One region of the Streptomyces sp. NPDC059788 genome, then DNA from elsewhere that is predicted to be linked to it. Evidence: riboswitches for the same ligand, from Rfam matches in the RefSeq annotation. Region 1 holds a riboswitch; each other region holds the start of a gene.
What was found. Region 1 has a riboswitch for cobalamin ahead of cobN (cobaltochelatase subunit CobN). Riboswitches for the same ligand answer to the same signal wherever they lie in the genome.
Positions count from the first base shown of each region.

Region 2: linked by a shared signal. The riboswitch ahead of ACFV57_RS11030 (CbtB domain-containing protein) and the one ahead of cobN (cobaltochelatase subunit CobN) in region 1 are both predicted to bind cobalamin.
Region 3: linked by a shared signal. The riboswitch ahead of ACFV57_RS31760 (CoA-acylating methylmalonate-semialdehyde dehydrogenase) and the one ahead of cobN (cobaltochelatase subunit CobN) in region 1 are both predicted to bind cobalamin.
Region 4: linked by a shared signal. The riboswitch ahead of metE (5-methyltetrahydropteroyltriglutamate--homocysteine S-methyltransferase) and the one ahead of cobN (cobaltochelatase subunit CobN) in region 1 are both predicted to bind cobalamin.

Region 1 is NZ_JBHWHY010000006.1:64,348-69,343, forward strand. It holds gene cobN (cobaltochelatase subunit CobN) at 1-3,221, opposite strand, end outside; cobalamin riboswitch at 3,257-3,409, opposite strand; gene cobG (precorrin-3B synthase) at 3,455-4,834, shown strand; gene ACFV57_RS07175 (precorrin-8X methylmutase) at 4,854-4,996, shown strand, end outside.
Region 2 is NZ_JBHWHY010000010.1:12,527-17,522, forward strand. It holds gene ACFV57_RS11010 (hypothetical protein) at 1-77, shown strand, start outside; gene ACFV57_RS11015 (hypothetical protein) at 115-321, opposite strand; gene ACFV57_RS11020 (CAP domain-containing protein) at 662-1,327, shown strand; gene ACFV57_RS11025 (CbtA family protein) at 1,655-2,443, opposite strand; gene ACFV57_RS11030 (CbtB domain-containing protein) at 2,461-2,679, opposite strand; cobalamin riboswitch at 2,713-2,857, opposite strand; gene ACFV57_RS11035 (histidine phosphatase family protein) at 2,983-3,579, shown strand; gene tsaD (tRNA (adenosine(37)-N6)-threonylcarbamoyltransferase complex transferase subunit TsaD) at 3,893-4,957, shown strand.
Region 3 is NZ_JBHWHY010000044.1:37,914-42,909, forward strand. It holds gene ACFV57_RS31750 (enoyl-CoA hydratase/isomerase family protein) at 1-135, opposite strand, end outside; gene ACFV57_RS31755 (acyl-CoA dehydrogenase family protein) at 132-1,343, opposite strand; gene ACFV57_RS31760 (CoA-acylating methylmalonate-semialdehyde dehydrogenase) at 1,349-2,848, opposite strand; cobalamin riboswitch at 3,051-3,232, opposite strand; gene ACFV57_RS31765 (RNA polymerase sigma factor) at 3,288-4,433, opposite strand; gene ACFV57_RS31770 (YciI family protein) at 4,442-4,849, opposite strand.
Region 4 is NZ_JBHWHY010000001.1:113,212-118,207, forward strand. It holds gene metE (5-methyltetrahydropteroyltriglutamate--homocysteine S-methyltransferase) at 1-1,921, opposite strand, end outside; cobalamin riboswitch at 2,089-2,316, opposite strand; gene ACFV57_RS00790 (SDR family oxidoreductase) at 2,634-3,383, shown strand; gene ACFV57_RS00795 (HAMP domain-containing protein) at 3,665-4,996, shown strand, end outside.

The sequences.
Region 1 (4,996 bases):
GCGACCATGCCGCCGTGGTACTGGAAGTAGTCGTCCGAGTCGGCGATGTCGTGCTCGCGGGTGTCGGTGTTCTTAGCCGCCACCGCGATCCGCTTGTAAGCGGTCTCCATCTCCTCGCGCGCCGGGCAGCCCTCCAGGCCGCGGCCGTACGCGTAACCGCCCCACACCGTGTAGACCTCGGCGAGGTCCGCGTCGGTGCGCCAGTCGCGGGAGTCGATGAGCTGGAGCAGGCCCGCGCCGTACGTGCCGGGGCGGGAGCCGAAGATACGGGTGGTGGCGCGGCGCTCGTCGCCGTGCGCGGCCAGGTCGGCCTGGGCGTGCGCGCGGACGAAGTTGACGTCGGCGGGCTCGTCGAGCCCGGCGGCGAGCCGTACGGCGTCGTCCAGCAGGCCGATGACGTGCGGGAACGCGTCACGGAAGAAGCCGGAGATACGCAGCGTCACATCGACGCGCGGACGCCCCAGTTCGTCGGCGGGGATCGGCTCCAGGCCGGTCACACGGCGCGACGCGTCGTCCCACACGGGCCGGACGCCGAGCAGGGCGAGGGCCTCGGCGACGTCGTCACCGGACGTCCGCATGGCGCTCGTCCCCCACAGGGACAGCCCCACCGAGGTCGGCCAGTCGCCGTGGTCGGTGCGGTAGCGCTCCAGGAGGCTGTCGGCGAGCGCCTGGCCGGTCTCCCAGGCGAGGCGGCTCGGTACGGCCTTGGGGTCGACCGAGTAGAAGTTACGGCCGGTCGGCAGGACGTTGACCAGACCGCGCAGCGGCGAGCCGGACGGGCCCGCCGGGACGAAGCCGCCGGCCAGCGCGTGCACGGCGTGGTCGATCTCGTCGGTGGTGGCGGCCAGGCGCGGGACGACCTCGCGGGCGGCGAAGGCGAGGATCGCCGCCACCGGCTCGCGCTGGTCCTCCGGCAGCCCGGCGGTGACCCGCTCGACGGCCGCCAGGTCCCAGTCCGCGTCGTCCATGGCCTGCACCAGGCCGCGGGCCTGCTCCTCGACCGCGTCGGCGCTCGTCCGGGTCGCGGCCGACTCGTCCAGGCCCAGCGCCTCGCGCAGGCCCGGCAGCGAGGACGTACCGCCCCAGATCTGCCGGGCGCGCAGGATCGCCAGGACGAGGTTGACGCGCGCCTCACCGGCGGGCGCGCCGCCGAGGACGTGCAGCCCGTCGCGGATCTGCGCGTCCTTGACCTCGCACAGCCAGCCGTCGACGTGCAGCAGGAAGTCGTCGAAGCCCTCGTCGTCCGGGCGCTCCTCCAGACCGAGGTCGTGGTGCAGCTTGGCGGCCTGGATCAGCGTCCAGATCTGGGCGCGGATGGCGGGCAGCTTGGCCGGGTCCATGGCGGAGATCGCCGCGTACTCGTCGAGCAGCTGCTCCAGGCGCGCGATGTCGCCGTACGACTCGGCGCGGGCCATCGGCGGCACGAGGTGGTCGACGAGCGTGGCGTGCACCCGGCGCTTGGCCTGGGTGCCCTCGCCCGGGTCGTTGACCAGGAACGGGTAGATCAGCGGCAGGTCGCCGAGGGCCGCGTCCGGGCCGCAGGCGGCGGACAGGCCGGCGTTCTTGCCGGGCAGCCACTCCAGGTTGCCGTGCTTGCCCAGGTGCACCATGGCGTCGGCGCCGAAGCCGCCGTCCTCCTGGGAGGCGGCGATCCAGCGGTAGGCGGCCAGGTAGTGGTGCGAGGGCGGCAGATCGGGGTCGTGGTAGATCGCGATCGGGTTCTCGCCGAAGCCGCGCGGCGGCTGGATGAGGATGAGCAGATTGCCGCGGCGCAGGGCGGCCAGCACGATGTCGCCGTCCGGGTTCTTGCTGCGGTCGACGAACATCTCGCCGGGCGGCGGGCCCCAGTGCTCCTCGACCTGCTCGCGCAGCTCCCGCGGCAGCGTGCCGTACCAGCGCTTGTAGTCGGCGGCCGGGATGCGGACGGGGTTGCGGGCGAGCTGCTCCTCGGTCAGCCACTCCTGGTCGTGGCCGCCCGCCTCGATCAGCGCGTAGATCAGCTCGTCGCCGACGCCGGACTCCAGACCGGGCACGGGCTCGTCGCCGTAGTCGTAGCCCTCCTCCTGAAGCCGCCGCAGCAGCGCCACCGCGCTCGCCGGGGTGTCCAGACCGACCGCGTTGCCGATGCGGGAGTGCTTGGTCGGGTACGCGGACAGCACCAGCGCCAGGCGCTTGTCGGCGGGCGCGATGTGGCGCAGCCGGGCGTGGCGTACGGCGATGCCGGCGACCCGGGCGGCGCGCTCGGGGTCGGCGACGTACACCGGCAGACCGTCCTCGTCGGTCTCCTTGAAGGAGAACGGGACGGTGATCAGCCGGCCGTCGAACTCGGGCACCGCGATCTGGCTGGCCGCGTCCAGCGGGGACAGGCCCTCGTCGTTCTCCTCCCAGGCGCTGCGCGGCCCGGTCAGGCACAGGGCCTGGAGGATCGGCACGTCCAGTCCGGCGAGCGCGCCCGCGTCCCAGGACTCGTCGTCGCCGCCGGCCGAGGCCTCGGCGGGCTTGGTGCCGCCCGCCGCCAGCACGGTCGTCACGATCGCGTCGGCGGCGCGCAGCTCGTCGATCAGCTCCGGCTCGGGCGCCCGCAGCGAGGCGACGAACAGCGGCATCGGGCGCCCGCCGGCCTCCTCGATCCGCTCGCACAGCGACTCCACGAAGCCGGTGTTGCCGCTCATGTGGTGGGCGCGGTAGTAGAGCACGGCGACCAGCGGGCCGGTGGCGGCGCCCGTGTCGTCCGTACGGGCCACGACCTCCGCGCCGGTACGCGCCTCCGCCGCCAGGTGCTTCGAGCGCTCCAGGTGGCCCCAGGAGGGCGCGGCGGCGGGCGGCTCGAAGCCGTGGCCGGTCAGCAGCACGGTGTCGGACAGGAAGCGGGCGAGCTGCTCCAGGTTGGCGGGGCCGCCGTGCGCGAGGTAGGCGTGCGCCTCGGCCGCGATGCCGATGGGGACGGTGGACGCCTCCATGAGCTGCGCGTCCGGCGCCTGTTCGCCGGTGAGCACCACGACGGGCCGGGCCTGGTCGGCGGCGAGGAGCTGGTCCAGGCCCTCCTGCCAGGCGCGCAGACCGCCCAGGAGCCGGACGACGACCAGGTCGGCGCCCTCCAGGAGGCCGGGCAGCTCCGCCAGGTCGAGGCGGGCGGGGTTGGCGAGCCGGTACGGCACGGGACCGGCGGCCGCACGGGCGCTGAGCAGGTCGGTGTCGGACGTCGACAGCAGCAGGATCATGGCGGCGTCTGGCCTTCCTCGGGGTCCGCGCCCCGGGCGGTGTTCACGGACGGCGGGAGTTCCTGGCTCGCCCGGCGGTGGCCGGGCTCACAGTGGCGGGACCGCACCGGATTTGCACCGGGCTTCCTCCCTTGGCGCCGTCGATGGCGTCCGGTGGGCCAGCTGACCCACCGACCTGCATAGTAAGGGCTGCGGCCGACGGCCGGGCGGGGACCGTCCAGGCCATCGTCGGTATGCTCGCCGCCATGCCGCCCACCCCCGCGATACCCCCGCATCGGGACGAATCCCTCGCACGGGACCGCGGTGACGCCTGCGTACGGACCCGCGGCGACGCCTGTCCCGGAGCCCTGCGGCTGCACTCGGCCGCCGACGGCTCCCTGGCCCGACTCCGCCTGCCCGCAGGCCTGCTGACAGCCCATCAGGCGCTGGCGCTGGCCGAAGCGGCGGACGGCCTCGGCGACGGCCACCTCTCCCTCACCTCCCGCGGCAACGCGGAACTGCGCGGCCTGCGCGACGGCTGCGCGGAGGATCTCGCCGGCCTGCTGCGCGCCGCCGGCCTCCTCCCCTCCGACCGCCACGAACGCGTACGCAACATCGTCGCCTCCCCGCTCGCCGGCCTGGACGGGCAGGGCGCCGACGGCGCGGCCCCCGTCCAGGAATGGGCCCGTGAGCTGGACCTCCTCCTGTGCGCGAGCGACACGGCACCCGACCTCTCCGGCCGCTTCCTCTTCGCGCTGGACGACGGCCGCGGCGACGTGGCCGCGCTCGGCGGCGATGTGACGTTGATCGCAGAACCCGGTGGCACGGCGCTGCTGCGCGTCGGCGACGACACCGAGGCCCTGCGCCTCCCCGGCCGCGACGCGCCCCGCGCGGCCCGCACCGCGGCCGAAGCGTTCCTCTCCGTCGCCCAGGAGGCGGGCAACGGCTCCTGGCGCGTACGGGAGCTGCCGCCCGGGTACGGGGCCCCGGCGGTCCGCGCCCGCCTCCGTACGCGGCTCCCGCAGCCGGACACCCGGCCGGACACCCAGCCGTACACGCCGGTCCCGGCACCGCCCCCACCGCGCCCGGGACCGGTCACCGGCCCCGACGGCACCACCGCCCTCTCCCTCCTCGCCCCCCTCGGCCGCCTCACCACCGCCCAGCTGCGGCGGCTGGCCGCCGTCGCCCGGGACGGCTCCGGCGAACTGCGTATGACACCCTGGCGCGGCGTGGTCCTGCCCGGCCTGCCTCCCGAGGCGGCCGAGTCCGGACTGCGCGAACTGGCCACGGCCGGTCTGGTCACCGACCCCGCCTCCCCCTGGTACGGGCTCGGCGCCTGCACCGGCCGCCCCGGCTGCGCCAAGTCCCTGTCCGACGTACGCGCGGACGCCGCCGCCACCCTCCCCGAGGACGGCACCGGACTGCCCGTCCACTGGTCGGGCTGCGCCCGGCGCTGCGGCCACCCGCACGGCGCGTGGGTCGATGTCGTCGCCACCGGCGACGCCTACGAGGTGTCCGTACGGGGAACCCGGCACAACGCGCCCGCGACGACCACCATCCCCCTGACCGACCCCGCCGACCGCCTCGCCGACGCCGTCGCGTCGGCCCGCGCGGCCACCCGCACCACGACATGACCGAGGGCAACGAGACACAGTGAGCGAGTTCGACTACGAGAAGGACGGCGCGGAGATCTACCGCCGGTCCTTCGCCACCATCCGCGCCGAGGCGGACCTCGCGCACCTGCCCGACGACGTCAGCAGGGTCGCCGTCCGGATGATCCACGCCTGCGGCATGAC
Region 2 (4,996 bases), on a different contig from region 1:
ACCGGCGGCGCGCCTGGCTGGGCCGGTATTTCGCCTCGGCGGAGAGCTGCGACGCGCGGAAGGTTCCTCAGCTGTAGCGGGTGGCCCCTTCCCGTCACCGGTAGCCGACACGCCCTACCCCTGGCCTGCCTCCTTCCGCGCGTAGTGCGTGTCGGCGTCGGCGAAGCCCGCGGTGATCAGGTGGCCGGGGTAGTGGACGGGTTCGGTGCCGGCCGGCAGCCGGTCGCGGAGGACGGCGTACGGGCCCGCGGCGGTGATGCGGCCTGCCTCGCAGATCAGCAGCCCGTCGGGGTCGTGGACGAGAGCTTCCGCGGTGGCCATGTGCGGGCGGGTACCCGTTCCGGGTGGGGGTGGATCTGGCGTACGTCAGCGGGGCGGGCGTGCCGTACAGCCGAACGGGTCGGGTATCGGCCGCGGGCGACAGAGACGGGGGCGGGGACGGCAAGACTGTCTCCGGGCCGGGGAACGGGTCGGCTCCAGGCCGGAGATCGGCTTCGGGCCGGAGATCGGCTTCGGGCCGGGGATCGGTCCGGGTCCGGTGCCGACGCGGCACCGGCAGCCGTTCGGCTGCCGTGCGGCATCCGGTGGACGGTCTAACGGTGGCCGAAGGCAGTCGAGGACGGTCGATGACAGCCGAGGACAGTCGAGGAACAGGGGCCGAATGGGTGGAAGTGCGGGCAGGGGCGCGGGCGGGCGTGGCGCGGGCCGGAGGGCCGGGTGGTACGGCGTACGGGCGGTGGCGGCGGTGCTGGTCCTGACGGGGCTGACGGTGGGCGGGCCCGCCCTCGCGACGCCTGCGGGCGCGCGCCCGGGGCTGCCGGACGCCACGCGGGCGGCCCACGCGGAACACGCCGCGCGGGCGGCCCTGGCGCCACACGCCGCTCGGAAGGAACGCGCGGTCCGGGCGCCGGGCGCCGCCCATGTCCCCCGGGACGTCGAAGCGACCCGGGCGGCCGTCGTCCGGCTGGTCAACCGCGAGCGGGCGAGGGCCGGATGCCGTCCCGTACGGGCGCACCGTACGGTCACGAGGGCCGCGCAGCGGCACAGCGACCACATGGCGCGCGACGGCTCGCTCTCCCACCGGGAGCGCGGCGGCTCGGGGCCCGGCAGCCGGCTCTCGGCGGTCGGGTACGACTGGCGCCGGGCGGGCGAGAACATCGCGCGCGGCCAGCGCGGGGCCGCCGAGGTGGTCCGGGCGTGGGCGCGCAGTCCGGAGCACCGGGTGGTGCTGGCCGACTGCACGTTCCGGCACGCGGGAGTGGGGGTCAACAGCGGTACCGCCGACCGGGGCCCCTGGTGGACGCTGCTGCTGGCTCTTCCGGATTGACGGGATGCGGGGGCTGCGGGCTGCGGGCCAGGGGCTGCGGACTGCTTGAGGCGGAGCCTGACGGGCTTGGGGCGGGGCATCGCGCGAGTCTGATGGGCTTGAGGCGGGTCTGACGGGCTTAGGGCGGGGCTTTGGGGGGCTCTTAGGGGGGCGGAGCCTGACGGGCCTGAGGCCGGCCTGGACGGGGCCGGATTCCGCGAACCCAGCCCCCGAAGGGCCCGGCCCCCAACGCCGCCCCCGTACCGGAAGCGGCCCCCATCCCCCGTACCGGAAGCGCCCCCGCCCCGTACCGGAAGCTCCCCCGCTGTCGAACCTCAAGCGCCCCCATCAGCGCACCGAAGACACCACACCCCCACCCGAACCACCCTCACCACGTGCACCATCCGCACCACCCACAGCAGCACCCCGCCGCGCCCGAACAACCCGTTCCGCCAGTTCACCGAACAGCAGGCCGAAGGCGGCCCACAGAACGAGCTGGACGGCGAGCGCGGAGACCCGGAACTTCCACAGCAGCAAGGCGGGGAAGTCGGCGGGGAGTTCGTTGACGGCCGGCAGGAAGGCGTAGGCGAGTCCGACGGCCACGGCGAAGGCGGCCAGGGCGGCGACCGTCGCGTACCAGGTGCCCAGGCGGGGTGCGAGCCGCTTGCCGAGGATGACGGCGGCGACGGTCAGCAGCACGCTGAGGGCGATCATCAGGAAGTACAGCGCGGTGCGCTTGCCGATGGAGTCGGGGTCGCCGACGGACGGCGGGTTGGCCGGGTATTTCAGGAACGGTACGAGGTAGACCGCGGCGAAGGCGGCGCCGGAGAGCAGCAGGGCGGTGGCGCGGGGGCCGAAGCGGCCGGCGCGGCCCAGCGCGAAGCAGTAGGCGAGGGCGGCGATGCCGCCGAGCGCGACGCCGTACACCAGGACGCCGGTGGCCAGGCCCGCGGTGGACTGCACCGTACGGCTGACGACCTCCGCCTCGTGTTCGTGGGCGTGTGCGTCCTCGAAGGCGATGGCGGCGTCGACCTGGGGCTCGCCCAGCAGGTAGGCGACGAGCAGGGCGAGCAGGCCGGCGGCGAGGCCGGCCGCCATGCCGCGCACCAGGAGGGATCTGACGGTGACGGAGTTCATGTACGACATTCCCCCGGTCAGTGGCAGGGGAAGCCGAGCAGGTGGCGTCCGTCGTGGACCCACTCGTGCACGTCGGTGCCGGAGAGCAGTGCGGTGGCGCCCTGTTCGGCGCCGACGAAGTAGAGCAGGACGAGCATGAGGATGCCGCCGAAGACCGCCCACGGCAGGACCGTCCTGACGGGGAGGGTGGCGGGTGCGGCGGGGCCGGTGGTCGGCGGTGCGACGGACTGGGCCATGACAGAACCTCCTGGGGAACTCGCGTCCCGGTCGGGGAGTCGGGACGACAGGACGGGTCTGGCTCGTCCGGTGGCCCCGTACGGGACCGGTCCGGGCTCACAGTGGCGCGACCGCGCCGGAATTCCACCGGCTTCCGTCATGTCATCGTCAATAATCATCGGGAACGTACCGCGTGGCGGAGGCCGGGCCAAGAGCCCCCGGGCCACCGGAAAGGCGCACGGCGGCGGGCGAGCGCCCCGCTGGTTGCCTTGTGCGCCCTCAGGTTTCCCTGGTCGGGAGAGGTGCGCATGACAACTCGGGTGATGTTGGTCTCACCGGCCTTCGACGACGCCCTGCGCGCGGTGCGCTTCCCGGCCGACGAGCCGCTGACGCCCGGCGGGCTGCGCCGCGCCCGCGCCGTACGCGCCACTGCCGCCGCGCTGCCCGCCGACCGGGCCCTGACCTCCCCTTCCGCGCGCTGCCGGGAGACGGCGGAGGCACTCGGTCTGCGGGCGGTCCCGGACGCGGGCGCGGCGGGGTGCGCGATGGGCCGCTGGCAGGGCCGGACGCTGGACGAGGTGCTGGCCGCCGAACCCGCGGCAGTCACGGCCTGGCTGTCCGGCCCGGACAGCGCGCCGCACGGCGGCGAAACGCTCACACGGCTGCTCGGCCGGGTGACGGACTGGCTGGCGGGCCTCGCGGCGGAGGGCGGCCGGGTCGTGGCCGTAGTGGAGCCGGACGTCGTACGTGCGTCCGTGGTGTGCGCCCTGGGGGCTCCGCCCTCGTCCTTCTGGCGGGTGGACGTACCGCCGCTGGCCCTGACCGTGCTGAGCGGGCGGGACGGGCGGTGGAACGTCCGGGTCACGGGGGAACTCGGCGGGGAGGCGGTTTCCGCGGGGGCGTGTCCTCCGGGGGCGTGACCGTCGGGGCCGTGTCCCCCGGGGGGCGTGACCGTCGGGGCCACGACCGTCAGGGCCGTACCCCTCGGTCTCAAGACCGCCAGGGCCGTACCCCTCGGCCTCAAGACCGCCAGGGCCGCACCCCTCGGTCTCATGACCGCCGGGGCCGTCGGTACCGGGCCGCTCTCCGCCCCCGGCCAGGGCGGCCCCCCATAATCCTCACCCGGCCCCGTACGTACCGCCGTATCCTGGTTCGAGACGTGGTGTTGCACATGGGTTGCAATAACGAGACCGGTGACGAAGGAGCGGTGCCGTGGCATCTCCAGGCTCTCCAGTGGTGCTGGGGATCGAGTCCTCCTGCGACGAGACCGGGGCAGGCCTGGTCCGGGACGGGAAGCTGCTCGGGCACGCGGTGGCGTCCAGCATGGACGAGCACGCGCGCTACGGCGGCGTCGTACCGGAGATCGCGGCCCGCGCGCACGTGCACTCCCTGACGCCGGTGGTCCGCCGCGCCCTCGACGACGCGGGCCTGACCATGTCCGACATCGGCGCGGTGGCCGTGACCACCGGCCCCGGCCTGTCGGGCGCCCTCCAGGTCGGCCTGGCCGGCGCCAAGGGTCTGGCGTACGGGCTGGGCGTGCCGCTGTACGGGGTGCACCACCTCGCCGGGCACGTCGCCGCCGACACCCTGGAGCACGGCCCGCTGCCCGACCCCTGCATGGTGCTGATCGTCTCCGGCGGGCACACGTCCCTCCTCCTGGTACGGGACCTGGCGCGCGACCCGATCGTGCACCTCGGCGACACCCTCGACGACGCCGCCGGGGAGTGCTTCGACAAGGTCGCGCGGGTCTTCGGCCTGCCGTACCCGGGCGGCCCCGCGATCGACCGGGCCGCGCGCGAGGGCGACCCGAAGGCCGTCGCGTTCCCGCGCCCGCTGACCGGGCCGCGTGACGATCCGTACGGCTTCTCCTTCTCCGGCCTGAAGACGGCCGCCGCGCGCTGGGCCGAACGGCACTCCGGCGGCGAACTGCCCGTCGCGGACGGCGCGGCCTCCCTCCAGGAGGCGGTCGCCGACGTGCTGACCCGCAAGGCCGTCGCGGCCTGCAAGGAGCACGGTGTGGGCACCCTGGTGGTGGTGGGCGGCGTCGCCGCCAACTCGCGCGTACGGTCCCTGGCCGAGGAGCGCTGCCAGGCGGCGGGCATCACGTTGCGCGTACCGCCGCTGCGGCTGTGCACGGACAACGGCGCGATGATCGCCGCCGTCGGTGACCTGCTCGTCCGGGCGGGCGCCGAGCCGGCGCCGCTGGACCTCTCGATCGACCCGTCGGCGCCGCTGGAGTACGCGGCCCTGCACCCGGTCGCCAGGGCGGCGCGGGCCGCAGCGGCGACGGCCGCCTGACGGCCGGGCGACCGCCGCCCGACGGACCGACCGCGACCG
Region 3 (4,996 bases), on a different contig from region 1:
GTGCTCCCATCCGGCCAGGGCCGTGCCGATCCGGCGCACCATGGGGTGGTCCAGGGCGTTGAGGGCCTTCGGCCGGTTGAGGGTGAGGTACGCGGCCCGGCCCTCGGTCCGCAGCAGTACGGAGTCGTCGGTCATCGGGCGGCCCCCGTTCCGGCGCCGGCGCGGGCGCCGTTCCCCGTTCCCGCCCCGGTCAGCCCGCGGGCCACGATCAAGCGCATGATCTCGTTCGTCCCTTCCAGGATCTGGTGCACCCGAAGATCGCGGACGATCTTCTCCATGCCGTATTCACTCAGGTAGCCATAGCCCCCGTGCAGTTGCAGCGCACGGTCGGCGACGGAGTAGCCCGTGTCGGTGGCGAAGCGTTTGGCCATCGCGCACAGCTGCGGTGCCTGCGGGTCGCCGCGGTCCAGCGCCTCGGCCGCCTGCCGCACCAGCGCACGCGCGGCGGCCAGCTCCGTCGCCATGTCGGCGAGCCGGAACTGCAACGCCTGCGCGTCCAGCAGCCGCCCGCCGAACGCCTCCCGGTCCGCGAGGTAGGACTGCGCCGCGTGCAGGGCGCTCTGCCCGCCGCCGAGGGAGCAGGCGGCGATGCCGAGCCGGCCGCCGTTCAGGCCGCTCATCGCGATACGGAAGCCGTCGCCCTCCGCGCCGAGCCGCCGGTCCGCCGGAATCCGGACCTCGTCGAGGATCACCTGCCGGGTGGGCTGCGCGTTCCAGCCCATCTTCTTCTCGTTGGCGCCGAACGACAGGCCCGGATCGTCCCGCTCCACGACGAACGCCGAGATGCCGCCCGGCCCTTCGTCACCGGTACGGGCCATCACCACGTACACCCGCGAGGCCCCGGCCCCGGAGATGAACTGCTTCACGCCGGTCAGTACATAGCCGTCCCCGTCGCGCACCGCGCGGGTACGCAGCGCCGCCGCGTCGGAACCGGCGCCCGGCTCGGTCAGGCAGTAGCTGCCGAGGTCCGTCATCGAGCACAGACCGGGCAGCCAGCGGGCGCGCTGCGCGTCGTCGCCGTACCGGTCGATCATCCATCCGACCATGTTGTGGATGGAGAGATATCCCGCGATGGACGGGCAGGCGGTGGCCAGTACTTCGAAGACGAGCACGCCGTCCGCGCGGCTCAGCGCGGAGCCGCCGCACTCCTCCCGTACGTAGATCCCGCCGAGCCCCAGCCCGGCGGCCTTGCGCAGCACGTCCACGGGGAAGTGCTTGTCCTGGTCCCAGGCCACGGCGTGCGGCGCGATGTGTTCCTGCGCGAAGTCCAGTGTCGTCTCGACGATGGCGAGCTGGTCGGCGGTGAGCGAGGTGGCCGAGGTGGCGGTGGTCATGACGCTCATCGCGCTCAGCCCATCGTCGGGATGGTGAAGCTCGCGCCCTCCTTGACCCCGGAGGGCCAGCGCGAGGTGACGGTCTTGGTGCGGGTGTAGAAGCGGATCGCGTCCGGGCCGTGCTGGTTCAGGTCGCCGAAGCCGGACCGCTTCCAGCCGCCGAAGGTGTGGTACGCGACGGGCACCGGGATCGGCACGTTCACGCCGACCATGCCGGTGTTCACCCGGCGGCTGAAGTCCCGCGCGGTGTCGCCGTCGCGGGTGAAGATCGCCACGCCGTTGCCGTACGGGTGCTCCGTGGGCAGCCGCAGCGCCTCCTCGTAGTCGGCCGCGCGGACCACCGACAGCACCGGGCCGAAGATCTCCTCCTGGTAGATCCGCATGTCCGTCGTCACCCGGTCGAAGAGCGAGGCGCCCGCGAAGAAGCCGTCCTCGTGGCCGGGGAGGGCGAAGTCCCGTCCGTCGACGACCAGCTCGGCGCCCTCGCTGACGCCGAGGTCGACGTAGGCGCGGACCCGGTCCAGCGCGTCGCGGCTCACCAGCGGCCCGAAGTCGGCGTGCGGGTCGTCGGAGCGGCCGATGCGCAGCGTGCCGACGCGCTCCTTGAGCCGCGCCACCAGCGCGTCGGCGGTCTCCTCGCCCACCGGTACGGCGACCGAGATCGCCATGCAGCGCTCGCCCGCCGACCCGTACCCGGCGCCGACCAGCGCGTCCACCGCCTGGTCGAGGTCGGCGTCCGGCATCACGATCAGGTGGTTCTTGGCGCCGCCGAAGCACTGGGCGCGCTTTCCGTGGGCGGCGGCGGTCGCGTAGATGTGCGCGGCGATCGGTGTCGAGCCGACGAAGCCGAGCGCTTCCACGCGCGGGTCCTCCAGCAGCGTGTCCACCGACTCCTTGCCGCCGTGCACGACGTTGAGGATGCCCGGCGGCAGGCCCGCCTCCAGGAACAGTTCGGCGAGCCGCAGCGGCACGGACGGCGCCCGCTCGGACGGCTTGAGCACGAACGCGTTGCCGCAGGCGATGGCCGGCGCGGCCTTCCACAGCGGAATCATCGCGGGGAAGTTGAACGGGGTGATGCCGGCCACCACGCCGATCGGGCGGCGCAGCGAGTGCACGTCGATGCCGGTCCCGGCGTTGTCGGTGAACTCGCCCTTGAGCAGGTGCGGAATGCCCGCGGCGAACTCCACCACCTCCAGGCCGCGCTGGAGGTCGCCGTGCGCGTCCGGGACCGTCTTGCCGTGCTCACTCGACAGCAGCCGGGCCAGCGACTCCCGCTCTCCCTCCACCAGGCGCAGGAAGTTGAGCAGCACCCGGGCGCGCCGCTGCGGGTTCCACTCGCCCCACTCCGGCTGGGCCGCCGCCGCGTCGGCGATCGCGGCCGTCGTCTGGGCCCGGTCCGCGAGCGGGACCCGGGCCTGCACGGTGCCGGTGTTGGGGTCGTACACGTCGCCGTAAGCACCCGAAGTTCCCGGTGTGTGCTTGCCGCCGATGAAATGGGTCAGTTCACGGGCCATGGGAGCCTGCTCTCGTCAGGTGAGGTCCGGGGATGGCACGGCGGGGCACACGGGCGGCGCGAGGGCGCGCGGACCGTGGCGGGGCCGTGGGACGCGAAGGCGTGGAACCGTCAGCGCGCGGGCGGTGCCGCGGGCCGGACCGGATCACCTGGGCTGTGGATACGCACCGATGCCATGCGTGTCTGCTCCATCCTCGTGGACAACACGGAACAACACCCGCGGCCGGTATCCTGGCTTCCGGATCACCGCGCGCCGCCCGCCTTCCCGACCTCGTTCTCGTCAGTGGCGTGTTGCTCGGCGTCGCACTCCCCGGTCACAGTGGCGGGACCACGCCGGATTCACACCGGCTTCCCTGCACCGCGGGCCTTGGTCACGAAGATATAGTTGGACGTCCTAGTAAGTCCAGGGGGTGCTTCGTGACCCGGCCCACCCGGACCCCTCACCGCCCCAGGCGGACGTTGAGCCGGGCGGCCTGCAGGGTCAGGTGGTTGCGTTCGGCGAGGTTGGGGGCTTTTCGGGCCGCCTCGGCGTAGAGCCGCGCCGCTGTCGGCAGGTCGCCGTCGCGTTCGTGGAGGTAGGCCGCCACCGCCGCGTGGCGGGGCAGGGCGGCGTCCAGGGCCGCGAGTGCCGCCAGGCCGGCGCGCGGGCCGTCGGCCTCGCCCACGGCCACCGCGCGGTTGAGCCGGACCACCGGACTGCCGGTCAGCCGCACGAGTTCGTCGTACCACTCGACGATCTGCACCCAGTCGGTCTCCTCGGCGGTGGGCGCGTCGGCGTGCAGGGCCGCGATGGCGGCCTGGACCTGGAACTCGCCCAGCCGGTCGCGGGCGAGGGCCGCCTGCAGGACGCCGATGCCCTCGGCGATCGCCCCGGTGTCCCACCGGCCGCGGTCCTGCCCGGCGAGCGGCACCAGGCCGCCGTCGGGAGCGGTCCGGGCGGCGCGCCGGGCGTGGTGGAGCAGCATGAGGGCCAGCAGCCCCGCCACTTCGGGGTGGTCGATCGAGGCGGCGAGCCGCCGGGTGAGCCGGACGGCCTCGGCGGCCAGGTCCACGTCGCCGGAGTAGCCCTCGTTGAAGACCAGGTAGAGGACGCGCAGCACGGTGGCCACGTCGCCGGGCCGGTCGAAGCGCACGCCCGACACGGTGCGCTTGGCCCGGCTGATCCGCTGCGCCATGGTCGCCTCCGGCACCAGATAGGCCTGGGCGATCTGGCGGGTGGTGAGACCGCCGACGGCGCGCAGTGTGAGCGCGACCGCCGACGACGGTGTCAGCGAGGGGTGGGCGCACAGGAAGTAGAGCTGGAGCGTGTCGTCCGCGGCGGGCGCGGGACCGGGCGGGGGCTCCTCGTCGACGAGGTCCTCACGCCGGCGGCGGGCGGCGTCCGCCCGGGTCGCGTCGAGGAACCGGCGCCAGGCCACGGTGACCAGCCAGCCCTTCGGGTCCCGTGGAGGGTCGGCCGGCCAGGCGCGGACCGCCTCGACCAGCGCGTCCTGTACGGCGTCCTCGGCCGCCGCGAAGTCGGCTCCGCGGCGGACGAGGATGCCGAGCACGCCCGGCGTGAGGCTCCGGAGCAGGCTCTCGTCCACCTCCGGGGTCACTCCGTGATGGTGGGCGGCGCGGCGAGGAAGGGGCGCAGCTCCAGCCACTCGTGGATCGGCTTCCCGCCCGCGCCGGGGGCGGCCGACAGCTCCCCGGCCAGCTCGACGGCGCGCTCGTAGCTGTCGACGTCGATCACCATCCAGCCGGCGATGAGGTCCTTGGTCTCGGCGAACGGGCCGTCGGTGACCGGCGGGCGCCCCTCGCCGTCGTACCGGACGAACGTCCCCTCGGGGGCGAGCGCCTGGCCGTCGACGAACTCGCCGGTCTTCTCCAGCCGGTCCGCGAAGTCCTGCATGTACTTCATGTGGGCCGAGACCTCCTCCGGCGTCCACCGGCTCATGGGAACGCAGTTGGCCGGGGCCGGGGCGCCGCGGTAGTGCTTGAGCAACAGGTACTTGGCCATGAGACTCTCCTCGGTGCTGAGGCGACCCATTGTGGTCGCGTTCACCACGGGGACGGAGCCGGTCGCCGGTTCTCGACATCGCCGCCTGAAAACTTTTTCCGGCTCCGGTGGACGACGTCGTCCGTGCTGCCGAGCGGGCGGGCCCCG
Region 4 (4,996 bases), on a different contig from region 1:
GGAACGCCTCGGTGGCCCAGGCGAGATAGGCGGCGCGGCCGGCGGCGCGCAGCGGCAGCGTCTCGCGCAGGGCCGGCTCGTCCACCTGGATGACCGAGGTGCCGGCCGCCTCCAGGTCCCCGACCTCGTCGCGCAGGGCCAGCGCCACCTGGCGGGCGGTGTCGCCGAGCGGCTGGTCGTCGCGGACGAACGACCAGGCGAGCATGGTGACCGGGCCCGTCAGCATGCCCTTGACGGGCCGGTCGGTGAGCGACTGCGCGTACTGCGTCCAGCGCACCGTCATCGGCTCGGGCCGCGAGATGTCACCGGCGAGGACCGGCGGCCGGACGTAGCGCGTGCCGTACGACTGGACCCAGCCGTGCTGCGTGGCGAGGTAGCCGGTCAGCTGCTCGGCGAAGTACTGCACCATGTCGTTGCGTTCGGGCTCGCCGTGCACGAGGACGTCGATGCCCGCCTTCTCCTGGAAGGCGAGGACGTCGCGGATCTCGGTCCTGATGCGCTCCTCGTACCCCGCCGCGTCGATGCGGCCCGCGCGCAGATCGGCGCGGGCGGTGCGCAGCTCGGCGGTCTGCGGGAACGAGCCGATGGTGGTGGTCGGCAGCAGGGGCAGGCCGAGGTGGGCCCGCTGGGCGGCGGCCCGCTCCCCGTACGGGGCCGAACGGCGGCCGTCGGCGTCGGTGACGGCGGCGGCGCGGTCGCGTACGGCGGGGTCGTGGGTGATCGCGGAACCGGCGCGGGACGCCAGGTCGGCGCGGTTGGCGGCCAGTTCGGCGGCGATCGTGTCGGTGCCCTGCGCGAGTCCGCGGGCGAGCGTGGCGATCTCGGCGGTCTTCTGCCGGGCGAACGCGAGCCAGCGCAGGACCTGCGGGTCGATGTCCCGCTCGGCGGTGGCGTCGAGCGGAACGTGCAGCAGGGAGCAGGAGGCGGCCACGTCGACCCGGTCGGCCAGGCCCAGCAGCGTCCCGAGCGTGCCCAGCGACTTCTCGAAGTCGTTGATCCAGATGTTGCGGCCGTTGACGACACCGGCGACCAGGCGCTTGCCGGGCAGCCCGCCCACGGCGGCGAGCGCGTCCAGATGCCCCGCGGCGGCCTCGGTGAAGTCCAGCGCCAGACCCTCGACGGGGGCCTTGGCCAGCACCGGAAGAGCCTCGCCGAGCTGGTCGAAGTACGAGGCGACCAGCAGCTTCGGCCGGTCGGTGAGAGCGCCGAGGTCGCGGTAGGCGCGCTCGGCGGCGTTGAGTTCGGCCGGGGTGCGGTCCTGCACCAGGGCGGGCTCGTCCAGCTGCGCCCAGGTGGCGCCCGCCGCGCGCAGGTCGGCCAGGACCTCCGCGTAGACGGGCAGGAGCCGGTCGAGCAGGGTCAGCGGGTCGAAGTCGGCGGCGACGCCGGGGGCGGGCTTGGCGAGCAGGAGGTAGGTGACCGGGCCGACCAGGACCGGGCGCGGGGTGTGACCGAGGGCGAGCGCTTCTTGCAGCTCGCCGACCTGCTTGCCGGAGTCCGCGGCGAAGACCGTGTCCGGGCCCAGCTCCGGCACCAGGTAGTGGTAGTTGGTGTCGAACCACTTGGTCATCTCCAGCGGCGCCACGTCCTGCGTGCCGCGCGCCATCGCGAAGTAGCCGTCCAGGGGGTCGGCCGCGACGGCGGCGCGGTGCCGTTCCGGGACGGCGCCGACCATGACGCTGGTGTCCAGCACGTGGTCGTAGTACGAGAAGTCGCCGGTCGGCACCTCGTGGAGGCCGGCGTCGGCCAGTTGCCGCCAGTTCGAACGGCGCAGGTCCCGGGCGGTCTCCAGCAGGGCGTCCGCGGTGACGCGGCCCTTCCAGTAGCCCTCGACGGCCTTCTTCAGTTCCCGGTGCTGTCCCTGGCGGGGGTAGCCGTACACGGTGGCCCGTGCTGCCGCGGCTGCGGGCTTCGCTGTCACGGAACTCTCCTTCGCGAGCGTGATCTTCTCCGAGCCCCGGTGACGGGACGAGAACGCGAAGGTGTGACGCATCGGGCGGACCGAAGGGCGCCTGAGGACGCCCATGCCCGCCTGCTGTGACACGCCGACCCGCCCTCGAAGGTCACCGGAGGTGTCCGCGTACGCGTGGGCGTACCCGGGCAACGGGCAGGTCTTCGGACTCGCGGGCGCGCCTGCCGGGTGCTCCCGGCGGGCCCCTACTGGCCGTCGCTTCCCGGATCCGCGGCCCGGATCCAGTGCGTATGACGGCGGTCGTTCCCGCTCACCGCTGCGGGGCAGTCCCGGATTCCCACCGGGTTCCCTCTTACGACGCGTCTGCCTGGCGGGCAGGGCGAACCAGCTGCACCGCCCAGAGTAGATCGATCACGCCCCGCGCGGACACCCTTGTTCACATGGCGGTACGTGAAATGGGACACGGGTGCGGCCCCGGGCCGCGCGACCTGCGCGGGAACGGCCCGCGGGATGCCGGAGGTGTGTCCGGATCGGCGCTCACCGGGCGTGCCGGGGCGCTGAACAATGGAAGCCCTCCGGCCACCCCGGAGAACGCGTACGTGAGGACGTGCCGGAGCGGCCCATGTACGTCTGGCCGCCGACGAGGAACCGCAGTGGCGCGCGCAGCCGCGTGACCCGGCAGTCCTGACGCGTGGTCACCCCGGAGCGAGGAGGACGCGACGTGAAGATCGTGGTCATCGGAGGCACCGGCCTCATCGGCGGCAAGGTGGTCGCCAAGCTCGCCGGCCGTGGGCACGAGGCGGTGGCCGCCGCGCCCGGCACGGGCGTCGACACCCTCACCGGCGAGGGCCTGGACGCCGCGCTGGCCGGAGCCCGGGTGGTCGTGGACGTGTCCAACTCGCCGTCCTTCGAGGAGTCGGCTGTGCTGGAGTTCTTCACCACCTCCACCCGCAACCTGCTGGCCGCCGAAGCGGCGGCGGGCGTGTCGCACCACCTGGCGCTGTCGATCGTCGGCATCGACGGCCTGCCCGGCAACGGGTACTTCAGGGCGAAGGCGGCCCAGGAGCGGCTGATCACCCAAGGGGCGGTCCCCTACTCGATCGTCCGGGCGACGCAGTTCTACGAGTTCGTCAGGGGCATCGCCGATGCCGCCACCGAGGGCGACCTCGTGCGTGTGCCGCCGGTGCTCTTCCAGCCCATGGCGGCCGAGGACGTCGCCGAAGCGGTGGCAGGGGCCGCCGGGGCCGCCCCGCTGAAGGGCGTGGTCGAGGTGGCCGGGCCCGAGCGGTTCCGCTTCGACGAGCTGGTCGCCCGAGCGCTGCGCGCGTGGCACGACCCGCGCGAGGTCGTGCCCGATCCGCACGCCCGCTACTTCGGCTCCGAGCTGGCGGAGCGCAGCCTCGTCCCCGACGAGGGCCGTGCCCGGACGGCCGCGATCCGCTTCGACGACTGGCTGCGCGCTTCCCCGTGAGTACGGCAGCGGCCCCCGGATCGTGATCGAACCTGTGGGAGGTGAATTCCCGCGTCCACACGGGCATTACCGCCCGGGGCCCCGGCGCGGCGGACGGACCCGAAAAGTGAGGTCGTCATGTCTTCCGTTGTGATGCCCAGGGGTAGTCTTGCCGGTACTTGCCGTGCGGCAAGGTCACGAGGTGTCGGCGTGAGGCACAGGTGTGCGCGCCTTCCGAAGCAGGAGCCACAGCGCCGTCGTGCCTTGCGCAGGGGGTCCGGTAAGTGGAACGAGGTTGGGTCATGGCTGCTGAGACGGCGGGCGGGAGCGCGCGTCCGGCGGTGCGGACGAAGTCGGCGCGTACGGGAGAAAGGGTCGGGGAACCGGAGCTGCGACAGCTGCTCGCGGGGCTCACGGCCGTACGCGACGGAAACTTCGGTACGCGCCTGCCGGACGGGGCCGACGGGCTGCTCGGTGAGATCGCGACCGTCTTCAACGGCATGGTCGACCAACTGTCCCAGTTCACCTCGGAAGTGACCCGGGTGGCCCGCGAGGTCGGCAGCGAGGGCCGGCTCGGCGGCCAGGCCGAGGTCCCGGGCGTCTCCGGCACCTGGGCGGACCTGACCGACTCGGTCAACGTGATGGCCGGCAACCTCACCACCCAGGTGCGCGACATCGCGCAGGTGGCCACCGCGGTGGCCCGGGGTGATCTGTCGCAGAAGATCGATGTCGATGCGCAGGGCGAGATCCTGGAGCTGAAGAACACCGTCAACACGATGGTGGACCAGCTGTCGGCGTTCGCGGACGAGGTCACGAGGGTGGCCCGGGAGGCCGGCAGCGAGGGCCGGCTCGGCGGGCAGGCCGAGGTGCCCGGCGTGGGCGGTACGTGGCGGGATCTGACCGACTCGGTCAACTTCATGGCCGGGAATCTGACGTCGCAGGTGCGCAACATCGCGCAGGTCACCACCGCGGTCGCCCGGGGCGATCTGTCGCAGAAGATCACCGTGGACGCCCGGGGCGAGATCCTGGAGCTGAAGACGACCATCAACACGATGGTGGACCAGCTCTCGGCGTTCGCCGACGAGGTCACCCGCGTCGCGCGCGAGGTCGGTACCGAGGGCCGGCTCGGCGGGCAGGCGCAGGTGCCCGGCGTGGGCGGTACGTGGCGTGACCTGACGGACTCGGTCAACTTCATGGCCGGGAACCTCACGTCGCAGGTGCGCTCGATCGCGGCGGTCGCGACCTCCGTGGCCCAGGGCGATCTGTCGCAGAAGATCACCGTGGACGCCCGGGGCGAGATCCTGGAGCTGAAGAGCACCATCAACACGATGGTGGACCAGCTCTCGGCGTTCGCCGACGAGGTCACGCGGGTGGCCCGCGAGGTCGGCACCGAGGGCAACCTCGGTGGCCAGGCCACCGTGCGGGGCGTCTCGGGCACCTGGAAGGACCTGACCGACAACGTCAACGTGATGGCCTCCAACCTGACCGGCCAGGTGCGCTCCATCGCCCAGGTGGCCGCCGCGGTCGCCAAGGGCGACCTGTCACAGAAGATCATGGTCGAGGCGAAGGGCGAGGTCGCCGCGCTCGCCGGCGTGATCAACACGATGGTCGACACGCTGTCCGCGTTCGCCGAC